Regions from separate parts of the Modestobacter sp. SYSU DS0657 genome, predicted to be linked through region 2. Evidence: predicted binding sites of a transcription regulator. Region 2 holds the regulator's gene; the other holds the start of a gene.
What was found. The regulator LexA, encoded in region 2, represses DNA repair genes until DNA is damaged. The targets are predictions, from matches to a motif close to TCGAACANNTGTTCGA.
Positions count from the first base shown of each region.

Region 1: ACI79A_RS07055 (DUF222 domain-containing protein) is a predicted target of LexA. The motif match lies at 2,907-2,922, and genes of this name have one in related genera.

Region 1 is NZ_JBJHAG010000007.1:135,974-143,308, reverse strand. Features, by position in the region: gene ACI79A_RS07075 (TetR/AcrR family transcriptional regulator) at 1-548, opposite strand, end outside; gene ACI79A_RS07070 (sugar O-acetyltransferase) at 545-1,111, opposite strand; gene ACI79A_RS07065 (alpha/beta fold hydrolase) at 1,186-2,037, shown strand; gene ACI79A_RS07060 (alpha/beta hydrolase) at 2,034-2,816, shown strand; gene ACI79A_RS07055 (DUF222 domain-containing protein) at 2,926-4,512, shown strand; gene nirD (nitrite reductase small subunit NirD) at 4,742-5,125, opposite strand; gene nirB (nitrite reductase large subunit NirB) at 5,122-7,335, opposite strand, start outside.
Region 2 is NZ_JBJHAG010000009.1:14,580-21,914, forward strand. Features, by position in the region: gene hflX (GTPase HflX) at 1-507, shown strand, start outside; gene ACI79A_RS07775 (phosphatase PAP2 family protein) at 673-1,410, shown strand; gene ACI79A_RS07780 (hypothetical protein) at 1,382-2,446, shown strand; gene lexA (transcriptional repressor LexA) at 2,491-3,306, opposite strand; gene ACI79A_RS07790 (LysM peptidoglycan-binding domain-containing protein) at 3,554-4,096, shown strand; gene nrdR (transcriptional regulator NrdR) at 4,409-4,918, shown strand; gene ACI79A_RS07800 (vitamin B12-dependent ribonucleotide reductase) at 5,080-7,335, shown strand, end outside.

The DNA of each region.
Region 1 (7,335 bases), on a different contig from region 2:
CGGGCGACGATCTCGGTGGTCTGGGCGCGGTCGACCGGGGTGGTGGCCAGCACCTTGTGCATGACCAGCCCCTCGATCAGGGCGTCGACGCCGCGCGCGGTGACCGGGTCGACGAAGCGCTCCAGCACGCTGCGGCTGCGGCGCATCCAGGACTCGGTGACCGCGCGCAGCGACGGGTCGCGCAGCGCGGCCAGGTAGAGCTCGTAGGCCACCGCCCAGTCCCGGTCGTCGGCGCCGGCGTCGCCGTGCACCAGGTCGGTGACCGCCGCGACGACGTCGGCGGTGCTGCGCACCTGGTCGAAGTGCGCCTCGTAGACGACCGCCATCCGCTCGGCGTGCCGGGCGAACGCCTGGGCGATCACGTCGTCGAGGCCGGTGAAGTGGTAGGTCAGCGATCCCAGGGGCACGTCGGCGGCGGCGGCGATGAGCCGGTGCGTGGTGGACGCGACACCGTGCTCGGCGATGACGTCGAGGGCGGCGTCGACGATCCGGTCGGCGCGCTGCGGGTCGTGCCGGCGTGCCGGGCGCCCCTCCGCCTCCGCGCTCACCTGATCTCGCGGGCGACCCGGGCGGGGTTGCCGACCGCGACCACGTTCGCCGCCAGGTCCCGGGTGACCACGGCGCCGGCGCCCACCACGGTGTTCTCCCCGATGGTCACCCCCGGGCAGACGATGACGCCGCCGCCGAGCCAGACGTTGTCCGCGATGACGATGGGTGCCGAGCCCTCCCACTTGTCGCGGCGGGGGCCGGGCTCGACCGGGTGGGTGGCGGTGAGCAGCTGGACGTTCGGCCCGATCTGCACGTCGTCGCCGATGGTCACGCGGGCGACGTCGAGGACGACCAGGCCGAAGTTGGCGAAGGTGCGCGCCCCGACCGAGATGCGGTGGCCGTAGTCGCAGCGGAACGGCGGGCGCAGCTCGCTGCCGGGGCCGAACGCGGCCAGCAGCTGCTCGAGCACCTCGCGGCGGGCGGCGCCGTCGGTGGGGTCCATCGTGTTGTACCGGTGGGTGAGCTGCTGGGCGCGGGTGCTCTCGGCGGCCAGCTCCGGGTCGTCGGCGATGTAGAGGTCACCAGCGAGCATCCGCTCGCGCATGGTGCGCGCGTCGTCCATATGTACAAACGTACACACCGCCTTGTGATCCGGATCGGGGTGTCGCCCGGAGCCCGCTGGGCACCGGACCCGGCATGAGCGGAACGGACATCGGCCAGCTGCCCACCGGGGAGACCCGGCTCGTCGACGTCGGCCGGCTGCGCCTCAACGTCTGGACGGCGGGGGAGTCCGGGCCACCCGTCCTGCTGGTGCACGGCATCCCCACGAACCACCGGTTGTGGGAGGACGTCGTCCCGTCGGTCGCCGCCCGGGCGCGGGTGTTCGCCGTCGACATGCTCGGCTACGGCGAGTCGGTGGCCCCGGACGGGCACCCGGTGGACCTGGCCACCCAGGCGTCGCTGCTGCTGGGGCTGCTCGACGCCCTGGAGCTGGACCGGGTGGTCGTCGTCGGGCACGACCTGGGCGGCGGCGTGGCCCAGATCCTCACCACCATCGCGCCCGACCGGGTCGCCGGGCTGGGCGTCGTCGACGGCGTGAGCTACGACGGGTGGCCGGTGCCGCTGGTGCGCGCGATGAAGGCCGCCTGGCCGCTGGTGCGGCAGCTGCCGCCCCCGGCCGTGGCCGCAGCGCTGCGCCCGGCGCTGCGGACGTTGTTCGCCGACCAGGACCGCGCCGGGGTGTTCATCGACCGCTTCGTGGCCCCATGGGCGCGCCCCGGTGGCCCGCGGCTGCTGGCCCGGCACCTGCGGTCGCTGGACTCGGTCTACACCCAGACGGTGGCGCCCTTCCTGCCGCGGCTCACCGTGCCCGCCGAGGTGGTGTGGGGCCGGCTGGACCACCAGATGAAGCCCCGCTACGGGCAGCGGCTGGCCGACGACCTGCCCGACGCCCGGCTCACCTGGGTGGACGGCGCGAGCCACTTCGTGCCCGCCGACCGTCCCGACGTCGTCGCCGAGGCCGTCGGACGGCTGCTCGACCGCGCATGAGCCGCAGCCCGGGCGAGGTCTCCCGCAGGCAGGTGCTCGCCCTGGCCGGTGGGCTCGTGCTCGCCGGCTGCGGTGGGCAGGTGGTCACCTCGCGGGGCGGCGGCGGTGGGGACGACGACGCGGCGACCCTGACCGCGCGGCCGGGGGAGCCGTCGGCCGGCCCGGCGTCGGACGGCACCCGCCCGCTGGGCCTGGAGCGAGACCGCGACGCGCTGCTGCACGTGCCACCCGAGCTGGACCCGCAGCGGCCGGCACCGCTGGTGGTCTCGCTGCACGGCGCGGGCGGCGACGCCGCGGGCGGCATCGGCCTGCTCCAGGGGCTGGCCGACGAGCGCGGCCTGGTGCTGCTGGCCCCGGCCTCGCGCGGCTCCACCTGGGACGCAGTCCGTGGCGGGTACGGGGCCGACGTCGCCGTCATCGACCGGGCCCTGGGCGAGGTCTTCTCGCTGCTGCCCGTCGATCCCGAGCGGGTCGCGGTCGCCGGGTTCTCCGACGGCGCCAGCTACGCGCTCGGGCTGGGCCTGGCCAACGGGGAGCTGTTCGGCCACGTCCTCGCCTTCTCGCCCGGTTTCGTACCGAGCGGTCCCCGCTCCGGGCAGCCGGCGGTGTTCGTCTCGCACGGCACCGCCGACGAGGTGCTCCCGATCGCCCGGACCAGCCGGGACCTCGTCCCGGACCTGCGGGACGACGGGTACGACGTCACCTACCGGGAGTTCGACGGACCGCACACGGTGCCCCCGGACATCGCGCGGGAGGCGGTCGACTGGCTCGGCTGGTGACCGGACTGGCCGTTGTTCGCTCCCGAGCCTGGTGTGCATCGGCTCAGCCACGAGGCTGCCGCTCTGATCTGCCGGCGAAACTGTCGTACTTCGTACGTATGTTCGGGTCATGTCGCGGAGGTCGGGGTCGAGCACGATCGAGGGGCTGGTCGTCGACTGGGTGCTCGATCACCCGGTCGAGCCTTCGCGGTTGCCCGCTCCCTGGCTGACCGATGACGAGCTGGCCGACGAGCTGCAGCGGGTGCAGCAGCGCCGCGCCCGGGACGCCGCCTACGAGGCGGAGCTGATCCTGGCGCTGGCCGGGCAGCGGCCGGCCTCGGATGATCCGGCGCCGGATCACCCGGGTGCGCGGCGGGCAGGCTGGACTCGGCAGCCGGCCGAGGGTGAGATCAGTGAGTTCTTCACCGCGGAGCTGGCCACGGTGCTCAACGTCGGCCGCCCCACTGCCGCGAACCGGCTCACGCGGGCGTTGACCTGGCAGCGGAAGCTCCCGGCGACCTTCGCCGCGCTCAAGGCCGGGACGCTGGACGAGCGCCGCGTGCAGCAGCTGGCCGACGCGCTGCAGCACACCAACGCCGACGTCGCCGCCCGCGTCGAGGAGCAGCTCCTCGGGGAGGCGACCGACCTGTCGGTCACCGGGCTGGGGAAGCGCGCCACCGAGCTGATGCTGCGCTTCGACGCCGCCGCCGACGAGGCCCGGGGCGAGGCGGAGAAGACCGCCGACGTGCACCTGTACCCGTCATCGTCGGATGGACGGTCGGTGCTGGCCGCGGACCTGCCCGCCGACGAGGCCGCCGAGTGCCATGACCTGCTCGACCAGCTCGCGCGGATGCTCGAGGCCGACGGGGACGACCGGCCCATCGGCCAGCTGCGCACCCAGGTGCTGTCGGCCCTGATCCGCCGGCCCGCCGACCACGGCCTCCCGGCCGTGGCGGCGAACCTGACCGTCACCGCGGCGCTGGCGGCGTTGGAGGGCGGCAGCACCGAGCCAGGTGAGGTGAACGGACTGCCGATCACCGCCGCCCACCTGCGCGACCTGCTCACCCGAGTCGGCGCCCTCGGCCTGACCGCCCCCGACGGCGGCACGCTCACCTTCGCGGTCACCGGTCCGGACGGGGAGCTGCTGGCCACGCTCACCCCCGCCGAACTCACCCGGCTGGCCAGACGCGGCTGCCCGAAGCACCCCGACCCCGGGGAGGCCGGCCGCGATGGCGATGGCGAGGGCGATGGCGAGGGCGATGGCGATGGCGATGGCGATGGCGATGGCAGCGCACCGTGCTCCTGCCCGCTGCTGGGTCCGCCACCACCCACCGACCGGTACCGGCCGACCGAGCGGCAGCGGGTGTTCGTCACCACCCGCGACCGGCGTTGCCGGTTCCCCAACTGCGGCCAACGCGTGGGCTGGGCCGACCTCGACCACGTGATCACCCACGCCTGCGGCGGGGCCACCGACTGCACCAACCTCTGCTGCCTGTGCCGCTCCCACCACCGGCTCAAGACCCACGCCTCCGGCTGGCAGTTCCGGATGACCCCCGACGGCACGTTGCAGGTGACCACCCCGAGCGGGGTCGCCCGCACCACCCGACCACCGGGCCTCCGACCACCGGAACCCGAGCCGCCATCAACCGGGTCGGTCACCGGACCACCACCGGCGGAACCCGGACCCCCACTGGCCCAGGATCCGCCGCCCTTCTGAGTCGACACCTGGAGACGTCGCCGTGCCGACATGCCGATCTGATGACGTGCAAGCACGTCGTGGTGACGGCACGTCTCCCCGTCGACATGTCTCCCCGTGGACATGTCTCCCCGTGGACATGTCTCCCCGTCGACACAAGGGGGGCGGGGAGGCTTTGGACGGGGCTGGGGGCTCGGACCGCGTGGGGATGCGTTGGACGGGCACGCGGGCGGTGCAGCCGGCGGGTGGCTCAGGCGACGGCGACCTCGACGAGGTCCTCCCGCCGCCGCACCGGGTAGACCGGGACGGACACCGCAGGGTCGTCCAGGCACTGCCCGGTGCGCAGGTCGAACACCTGCTTGTACATCGGCGAGGCGACCGTCGGGGCGTCGCTGCGGGTGCCCACGAGGCCGCGGGCCAGCACGTGCGCGCCGCTGAACGGATCCCGGTGGCCGATCGCGTGCAGGCTGCCGTCGAACAGCCGGAAGACGGCCACCTGCACACCGTCGACCAGGGCCGCGACCCCGCGCTCGGGGAGCAGGTCGTCGAACGCGCAAACGGTCGTCCAGCCGGTCGCAGTCGCAGTCGCAGTGGCGGTCGTGGCCGCAACGGGACGCTCGAGGCTCGCGGTCATCGGGAGAACACCTCCAGGCGGGGGCCGGCGACGAGCACGGCACCGGGTCGGTCGGCATCGGCACGGTCGGCATCGGTCACCGGCCGCGGCTGCCCGCGCTCGACCACGTAGGCCAGCGACGGGTCGGGGGAGTCGGGTGCGTTGACGAACGCGGCGAACCGGCGCAGCTTCTCCGGGTCCTCCAGCGTCGCCCGCCACTCGTCGGTGTATCCGTCCACGTGCGCGGCCATCGCGGCGTCGAGGTCGGCGGCGATCCCGAGGGAGTCCTCCAGCACCACGGCGCGCACGTGCTCCAGCCCGCCCTCGATCTCCTCCAGCCAGGGCGCGGTGCGCTGCAGCCGGTCGGCGGTGCGCACGTAGTAGACGAGGAACCGGTCGATGGTGCGCACCAGCGTCTCGGTGTCCAGGTCCTCGGCCAGCAGCTGCGCGTGCCGCGGGGTGAACCCGCCGTTGCCGCCGACGTAGACGTTCCACCCCTTGTCGGTGGCGATCACCCCGACGTCCTTGCCGCGCGCCTCCGCGCACTCCCGGGCGCACCCCGAGACACCGAGCTTGATCTTGTGCGGGGACCGCAGGCCTCGGTACCGCAGCTCCAGGGCGACCGCGAGCCCGACGGAGTCCTGCACGCCGTAGCGGCACCAGGTCGAGCCCACGCAGGACTTCACCGTGCGCAGCGACTTGCCGTAGGCGTGACCGGACTCGAAGCCGGCGTCCACCAGCCGCTGCCAGATCGCCGGCAGCAGCTCCATCCGCGCACCGAACAGGTCGATCCGCTGCCCGCCGGTGATCTTCGTGTACAGCCCGAAGTCCCGGGCCACCTCGCCGATCGCGATCAGCCCCTCCGGCGTGATCTCCCCGCCGGGCACCCGCGGCACCACCGAGTACGTGCCGTCCTTCTGGATGTTGGCCATCACGTGGTCGTTGGTGTCCTGCAGCGCCGCCCGCTCGCCGTCCAGCACGTGCCGGCCGTCCAGGCTGGCCAGGATCGAGGCGACCACCGGCCGGCAGATGTCGCACCCGCGGCCGCGGCCGTGCCGCTCGACCAGCTCGCTGAAGCTCGCGATCCCGGTGACCCGCACGATGTCGAACAGCTGCGCGCGGCTCACGTCGAAGTGCTCGCACAACGCGGAGCTGACGGTGACGCCGGCGGCCTCGAGCTCGGTGGTCACCAGCTTCTTCACCAGCGGCAGGCACGAGCCGCAGCTGGTGCCCGCCTTCGTGCACGCCTTCACCCCGCCCAGGTCGGTGCAGCCCTCGCAGCGCACGGCGTCCCGGATCGTGCCTGCGGTGACGTTGTTGCAGGAGCAGACCGCGGCGTCGTCGGGCAGCTCGGCCGAGGCCGGACCGCCCTCGGCGCCCTCGGGCAGCAGCCAGGCCGCCGGGTCGCCGCCCAGCTCGCGGCCGACCATCGGGCGCAGCCCGGCGTAGGCGGTGGCGTCGCCGACCAGGATGCCGCCGAGCAGCGTGCGGGCGTCGTCGGAGAGCACCAGCTTCTTGTAGACCCCGGCGACCGGGTCGCCGTAGACGACCGACAGCGCCCCGGGCGTGGTGCCGAACGCGTCGCCGAAGCTGGCGACGTCGACCCCGAGCAGCTTCAGCTTGGTCGAGAGGTCGGCGCCCGGGAACTCCGCGGCACCGCCGAGCAGCCGGTCGGCGACCACCTCGGCCATCGTGTAGCCCGGCGCCACCAGGCCGTAGGTGCGTCCGTCGACCGCGGCGACCTCACCGATGGCGTACACCGTCGGGTCCTCGGAGCGGCAGCTGGCGTCGACCAGCACGCCACCGCGGGGGCCCACCGGCAGCCCGGCGGCGCGGGCCAGCTCGTCGCGGGGGCGGACGCCGGCGGCGAACACCACGACGTCGACGTCCAGCTGCTCGAGCCCGGTGGCCGAGCCCTCCGCGGCGTGCATCCGGCCGACCCGGCCGTCGCGCCCCGCGGTGAGCTTCGCCGTCGCGGTGCCGGCGTGGATCCGCACGCCGAGCGCGCCGACCAGCCGGGCCAGCGCCTCGCCGCCGCCGTCGTCGACCTGCAGCGGCATCAGCCGGGGCGCGAACTCGACCACGGAGGTCTCGACGCCGAGCGCGGTGAGCGCGCCGGCGGCCTCCAGGCCGAGCAGCCCGCCGCCGACGACGGCGCCGGTGACCGGGCGGGGCAGCTCCCGCTGCCGGTCGGTCACGTACTGCCGCAGCGCGGCGACGTCGTCGATGGT
Region 2 (7,335 bases):
GGGTTCGTTCGGCACCTGCCGCACCAGCTCGTCGACGCGTTCCGTTCGACGCTGGAGGAGGTGGCCGGCGCCGACCTGCTGCTGCACGTCGTCGACGGCTCCGACCCCGACCCGATCGGGCAGATCAACGCGGTGCACACCGTGCTCTCCGAGATCGACGCCTCGGCGGTGCCCGAGCTCATCGTCGTGAACAAGGTCGACGCGATGAGCGAGGAGGACGTCCTCACGCTGCGCCAGGCCCTGCCCGGGGCGGCCTGGGTATCCGCGCGCACCGGTGAGGGGATCGAGGCGCTGCGCGACGTCGTCGCCGCCCGGCTGCCGCACCCGCACGTCGACGTCGACGTCCTTCTGCCCTACGACCGGGGTGACCTGGTCGCCCGGGTGCACCGGGACGGCGAGGTGCTCGAGGAGCGGCACGAGGCCGACGGCACCCGGCTCAGCGCACGGGTCGACGACGGCCTGGCCGCGGCGCTCGACGAGTTCACCACTCCCGTCGCCGGCGCCTGACCGCCCGGCCGGTGGCGCCGTCCGCCTGGGTGCCCGGGCGGCGGACTCGCCGGCCGGGGCCGGTGGCCAGCTCGACCACTGCGCGGCGCGACCTCGTCCGGTCGCGCCGCGCAGTGCTGTCCCGAGATGGTCACGGAGAGGTCACGGTGCCGGTACCGTGACGTCGTGGCGAGCGGAGCGGTGCGCGTGAGCGGCAGCGCCGCCGGTGACCCCGCGTCCCGAGCCCCGCGGGTGGTCAGCATCGGCCGGCCCCCCTGGTGGCTGGCGCTGGTCTCCGCGCTCGTCGCGGCCGGCATCACCGTGGACCTCCTCGCCGGTGGCCGGCTGGAACGGCTCGACGTGGCGGTCTCCGAGCAGGTCGGCTCCTGGGGGCTGCGCGACTCCGCCGCCTACTGGCCGGTGTGGGCGTTCACCCAGACCGGCGGACGGGTCACCATCCTGCTGGTCCTGTTCGGTCTGGTCGGCTGGCTCTTCTGGCGGCAGCGCACGGTGGCCCCGCTGGTGCGCGTGCTGCTGGCCCTCGCGCTGCTGACGGCAGCGGTCTACGCCTTCAAGTGGGGCACCGGCCGCACCGCCCCGGCCTATCCGGGCTCGTACTTCCACCGGGGCGGGGAGAGCTTCCCGTCCGGGCACGTGGCGAACGCCGTGCTGATGTGGGGCGTGGCCCGCTGGCAGGTGGTCCAGTACGGCCTGCAGCCCCGCCTGCAGCGGGCGGCCTGGCTGCTCAGCGTGCTGGGGCCGGTGGCCACCGGAGTGGCCATGGTGGCGCTGAACTTCCACTGGGTCACCGATGCAGTGGTGGGAGCGGCCGTCGGCATCGTGCTCTTGGGCGTGGTTCACGCACTCGACGCAGTCGTGGTGTCACGCTGGGTCCGTGCCAGAGTGGGCCGGCCGCACGCGTAGCCGCGCCGGCCGCCGTTGCCTGGCGGACGGGGCGCTCCTCGCCCTGCCCGCGGCGGTCCTGCTCGCGGTCCTGCCGCCATCGGCGGCGCTCGCCGAGGAAGCCGCGCCGAGCACGCGCTGCACCATCACCGACCCGCGGCTGCCGGAGATCTCCGGCCTGGCCAGCGCCGGGGAGACGCTCCTGGCGATGAACGACGGTGGTGACCGGGCGGAGGTCTACGTCCTCGACACCTCCTGCGCCGTCGCGGAGGTGCGGTCGGGGAGCGTCGACCCGTACGACCCCGAGGACCTCGCCCTGGCCGCGGACGGCACGGTCTGGCTGGCCGACATCGGGGACAACAACGCCGCCCGGGAGACCGTCGCGCTGATCGGGCTGCGCCCCGACGGCAGCACCACGCTCACCCGGCTCACCTACCCGGACGGGGCGCACGACGCCGAGGCACTGCTGCTGGCGCCTGACGGCACGCCGTACCTGGTGACCAAGGAGGTGCTCGGCGCCTCCGGCGTGTACCGCCCGGATGCGCCGCTGGCCGACGGGGCCACGGTGCCGATGACCCGGGTGGTCGGGCTGGGCCTCACCCTGACCGGCACGCCGGGCGGGCCGGTCGGCCGCGCGGGGCAGCTGCTGGTGACCGGGGGCGCGGTGTCGGCGGACGGGCAGCGCATCGCCCTGCGCACCTACACCGACGCCTACGTCTGGACGCTGACCGGTTCCGACGTGCCCGGCGCGCTGTCCGGCGCGCCGGGCCGGATCGCCCTCCCCGACTCGCCGCAGGGTGAGGCGATCACCTTCGCGGCGAACAACCGCGACCTGCTGGTCACCAGCGAGGGGCTGCCGGCGCCGGTGACCCTGGTTCCGGTGCCGGCTGAGCAGGCTACGAGCACCCCGATCGATCCGGCTCCCAGTGCGGGACCGACCGGGGAGCTGGTGACCGCGGCTCCCGGCGTCGCCCCGGTGACGGCCGGCATCATCGCGGCCGGGGTGGCTACCGTGTTCGTCTGGATCGGCGGGAAGATCCGCCGCCGGCGGGAGTGACCGGCCGCCGGCGGGAATGACCCGGCCGGCGGCCGACGGTGGCGTCAGACCCGGCGCAGCACGGTCACGACCCGGCCGAGGACGGTGGCGTCGTCGCCGGGGATCGGCGCGTAGGCCGGGTTGTGCGGCAGCAGCCACACGTGCCCGTCGCGGCGCTTGTAGGTCTTCACGGTCGCCTCGCCGTCGATCATCGCCGCGACGATCTCGCCGTTCTCGGCGGTGGGCTGCTGGCGGACCACCACCCAGTCGCCGTCGCAGATCGCGGCCTCGACCATCGAGTCACCGGTCACCTTGAGCATGAACAGCGTGCCCTCGCCGACCAGTTCGCGCGGCAGCGGGAAGACGTCTTCGACGGCCTGCTCCGCCAGCACCGGGCCACCGGCGGCGATGCGGCCCACCAAGGGCACGTAGGTGGGTGCCGGGGCGCCCGCCTCGTCGACGCCACTGCCCGCACCGGCGGCGGCGAGCACATCCGCCGAGGCGTCGGCACCGGCGGTCACGCCCTGCTCGCCCGGCAGCCGGACGTCCAGTGCGCGCGGCCGGTTGGGGTCGCGGCGCAGCCAGCCCTTGCGCTGGAGCACCGAGAGCTGGTGGGCGACCGAGGAGGCGGAGGAGAGGCCGACGGCCTCGCCGATCTCGCGGACCGAGGGCGGGTAGCCCCGGCGTTCGATGGAGTCGCGGATGACCTCCAGCACCCGGCGCTGGCGCTGGGTGAGCCCGTCGCCGGCCTCGCCGCGGTCGGGGAACTCGCGCACGGCCGCACCCCCGGTGTCCGCTGCGGGCTCCGCCGCCTGCCCGGCCGGGCGCCTGCGTCGGCTCGACCCCTTGCGCTCGTCCGCCGTCCGGCCGTCGACCGCCATGTGTCCTCCTCGTCCGGCTGCGCGCGCAGCTGCCCGGTGGCATCCCGCCTGCCGGGGCGGGGTGGGACGCCGTCGTGGTCTCCCTGCGCACGGTAGCGGCTCGACGGCGGGTGTTCAAACACGTGTTCGAACACGCGCCGTGTCGGTGCACTCCTGTCGGTGCCGTGCGGTAGACATCGCACAGACGTTCGAATCGAACAGGCGTTCGAGGTCGCACCCGAGGGTGCCTGCTGTGAGGAGTGCACCGATGGTCATCGCCGAGTACCCGGACACCACCGTCGCCCCGCTCCGCCCGCCGCTCCGGCTGGTCTCGCCGGCGCCGACCGCCCGGGCGGGGTCCGCTGGCCGGGTCGGGCCCCGCCCGGCCCGCCGCTCGCAGGTGCGTCCTGGTGGGCGGCCGATGTCCTCACCGGGGGGCGCGGTCGCGCGGCCCGTCCGCGGTGGCGACTGCGGCCCGCCCCGAGCCGTCGCTCCGTGCCCGTCGGCCGGGGAGTGGGCGGAGCTGCCGCTGCGACTCACCCGCCGCGGCCGGCGCGCGGTGGCGGCGCTGTCGGTGGCGGTCGGCCTGGGGGTGGCGGTGGGCACGCTCGCGGTGGTCGCCGACGGGGAGCCCGCGCTGCAGTTGGCCGGCGCCGGCACGGTGGTGGTCCAGCCCGGCGACACGCTCTGGTCGATCGCCGGCGACCTGGCGCCGGACGAGGACCGGCGCGCGGTGGTCGACGCGATCCTCGATCGCAACGACCTCCAGGACGTCGTGCTGCAGCCCGGTCAGGTGCTCGAGCTGCCCTGATGAGGTGCGGCGGGCCCGTCGCCGGGGCCCGGGCTGTGACGGATGGGTGCGCGAGCGGCGGGCGGGTCAGCTGCGGAACACGACACGCACGACAGGGCTTGCACACCTGTAGGGGTGGCCGTACGGTTCCACCACAACATCTAGTGCTTACACGGATGTAAGTCGTCCACAGCCGCTCCACACGTTCTCCCCGGGCCATCCACCGGATGTCCCCGGAGCAGTCCACAGGAGCGGTCCACGGGCCGGTGTCCCACGGTGTCACAGCACCGCGGTGATCCCGGTCGCGACACCTCGGGAGGAGGTGGACCGGCAGTGCGTTGCCCCTTCTGCCACAACCCCGACAGTCGCGTCATCGACTCGCGCGAGACCGACGAGGGCGCGACCACCCGGCGGCGGCGTTCGTGCCCCGGCTGCGGGCGGCGGTTCACCACCGTCGAGGAGGCGGTCCTCGCCGTCGTGAAGCGCAGCGGCGTGAGCGAGCCGTTCACCCGCGCGAAGGTGGTCGCCGGTGTCCGCCGCGCCTGCCAGGGCCGTCCGGTCGACGAGCACCAGCTCGCGCTGCTGGCCCAGCAGGTCGAGGACGCCGTCCGCGCCACCGGGTGTGCCGAGATCCCCAGCCACGAGGTCGGTCTGGCGATCCTGGGCCCGCTGCGCGACCTGGACGAGGTCGCCTACCTCCGCTTCGCCAGCGTCTACCGGAGCTTCAGCTCCGCTGCGGACTTCGAGAAGGAGATCGCCGAGCTGCGGGCCGCCGTGCGCGCCCGAGCCGGTGGGGCACCTGCCACCGAGGACGGGCCGCCAGGCGCGGCCGCCGGGTCCTGAGGGCGCCGCCCCGAACTGTCACACCCCCCGACTACACAGGTCTCGACGAGGAGACCGCACCGCACCACCCGGCTCCGGCACCCGCCGGCTTCCCCAGCCGCTCCGCCCGCACCGCCGCTCAGCTCGACGCCAGAGCACGAACACCAGGGAGCCCTCGCACGATGACCGAGACAGCCGACCGCCTCGCCACCACCCGGACCCGTCGCAGCCCGAAGGCGCCCACCCGGGGCAAGGGCCTGAAGGTCAAGCGCGTCTTCACCACTGCCGGTGTGCACCCCTACGACGAGGTGGTCTGGGAGCGCCGCGACGTCGTCATGACCAACTGGCGGGACGGCTCGATCAACTTCGAGCAGCGCGGCGTCGAGTTCCCGGCCGAGTGGAGCATCAACGCCACCAACATCGTCACCACCAAGTACTTCCGTGGCGCGGTCGGCAGCCCCCAGCGCGAGACGAGCCTCCGCCAGCTGATCGACCGCGTCGTGCTCACCTACGGTGCAGCCGGCCGCGAGCACGACTACTTCGCCTCCGAGGGCGACGCCGAGATCTTCGAGCACGAGCTCACCTGGATGCTGCTGCACCAGGTCTTCAGCTTCAACTCGCCCGTCTGGTTCAACGTCGGCACCGCCTCGCCGCAGCAGGTCAGCGCCTGCTTCATCCTCGCGGTCGACGACACGATGGACTCGATCCTGAACTGGTACCGCGAGGAGGGCCTGATCTTCAAGGGCGGCTCCGGTGCCGGCCTGAACCTCTCCCGGATCCGCTCCTCCAAGGAGCTGCTCTCCTCCGGTGGCACCGCCTCCGGCCCGGTCTCCTTCATGCGCGGTGCCGACGCCTCGGCGGGCACCATCAAGTCCGGTGGCGCCACCCGCCGCGCGGCGAAGATGGTCGTCCTCGACATCGACCACCCCGACATCGAGGAGTTCATCGAGACCAAGGCGCGCGAGGAGGACAAGATCCGCGCGCTGCGCGACGCCGGGTACGACATGGACCTCGGCGGCAAGGACATCACCAGCGTCCAGTACCAGAACGCCAACAACTCGGTCCGGGTCAACGACGAGTTCATGCGCGCGGTCGAGGAGGGCACCGAATTCGGCCTGCGGGCCCGCTCCGACGGCTCGGTGATCGAGACCGTCGACGCCCGCGAGCTGTTCGGCAAGGTCACCCAGGCGGCCTGGGAGTGCGCCGACCCGGGCATCCAGTACGACGACACGATCAACGACTGGCACACCAACCCGGAGACCGGGCGGATCAACGCGTCCAACCCCTGCTCGGAGTACATGAGCCTGGACAACAGCTCGTGCAACCTGGCGTCGCTGAACCTCATGAAGTTCCTCAAGGACGACGGCACGTTCGACTCGAAGAACTTCGTCAAGGCCGTCGAGCTGATCATCACCGCGATGGACATCTCGATCTGCTTCGCCGACTTCCCGACCGACCCGATCGGGGAGACCACCCGGGCCTACCGGCAGCTGGGCATCGGCTACGCCAACCTGGGCGCGATGCTGATGGCCACCGGCCACGCCTACGACTCCCGGGGCGGGCAGACCCTGGCCGCGGCCATCACCTCGCTCATGACCGGCACCGCCTACCGCCGCTCGGCGGAGCTGGCCGGTGTCGTCGGCGCCTACGACGGCTTCGCCCGCAACGCCGACGCCCACGCCCGGGTCATGCGCAAGCACGCCGCGGCGAACGACGCGATCCGCCCGGTCGGTGCCGACGACGCCGACGTGCTCAAGGTCGCCACCCAGCAGTGGCAGGACTGCCTGGCCATCGGTGCCGAGAACGGCTGGCGCAACGCGCAGGCCTCGGTGCTGGCGCCCACCGGCACCATCGGCTTCATGATGGACTGCGACACGACCGGCATCGAGCCGGACTTCTCGCTGGTCAAGTTCAAGAAGCTGGTCGGCGGCGGCTCCATGCAGATCGTCAACCAGACGGTGCCGCGGGCGCTGAAGAGCCTGGGCTACCAGGAGGAGCAGGTCGAGGCGATCGTCGAGTACATCGCCGAGCACGGCCACGTCGTCGACGCCCCGAGCCTGCGCCCGGAGCACTACGAGGTCTTCGACTGCGCCATGGGCGAGCGCGCCATCTCCCCGATGGGGCACGTCCGGATGATGGCCGCGGTCCAGCCGTTCATCTCCGGCGCGATCAGCAAGACGGTCAACATGCCGGAGTCGGCGACCGTCGAGGACGTCGCGGACATCTACTTCCAGGGCTGGAAGATGGGCATCAAGGCGCTGGCCATCTACCGCGACAACTGCAAGGTCGGCCAGCCGCTGTCCGGTGGCAAGGGCAAGAACGACGGCACCAAGGCCGAGGCCGCGGTCGAGGAGACGGCGCCCACCGCCACCGCCGCGCTGGCGCACCCGGTGCGCAAGCGGCTGCCCAAGAAGCGGACCAGCATGACGACGTCGTTC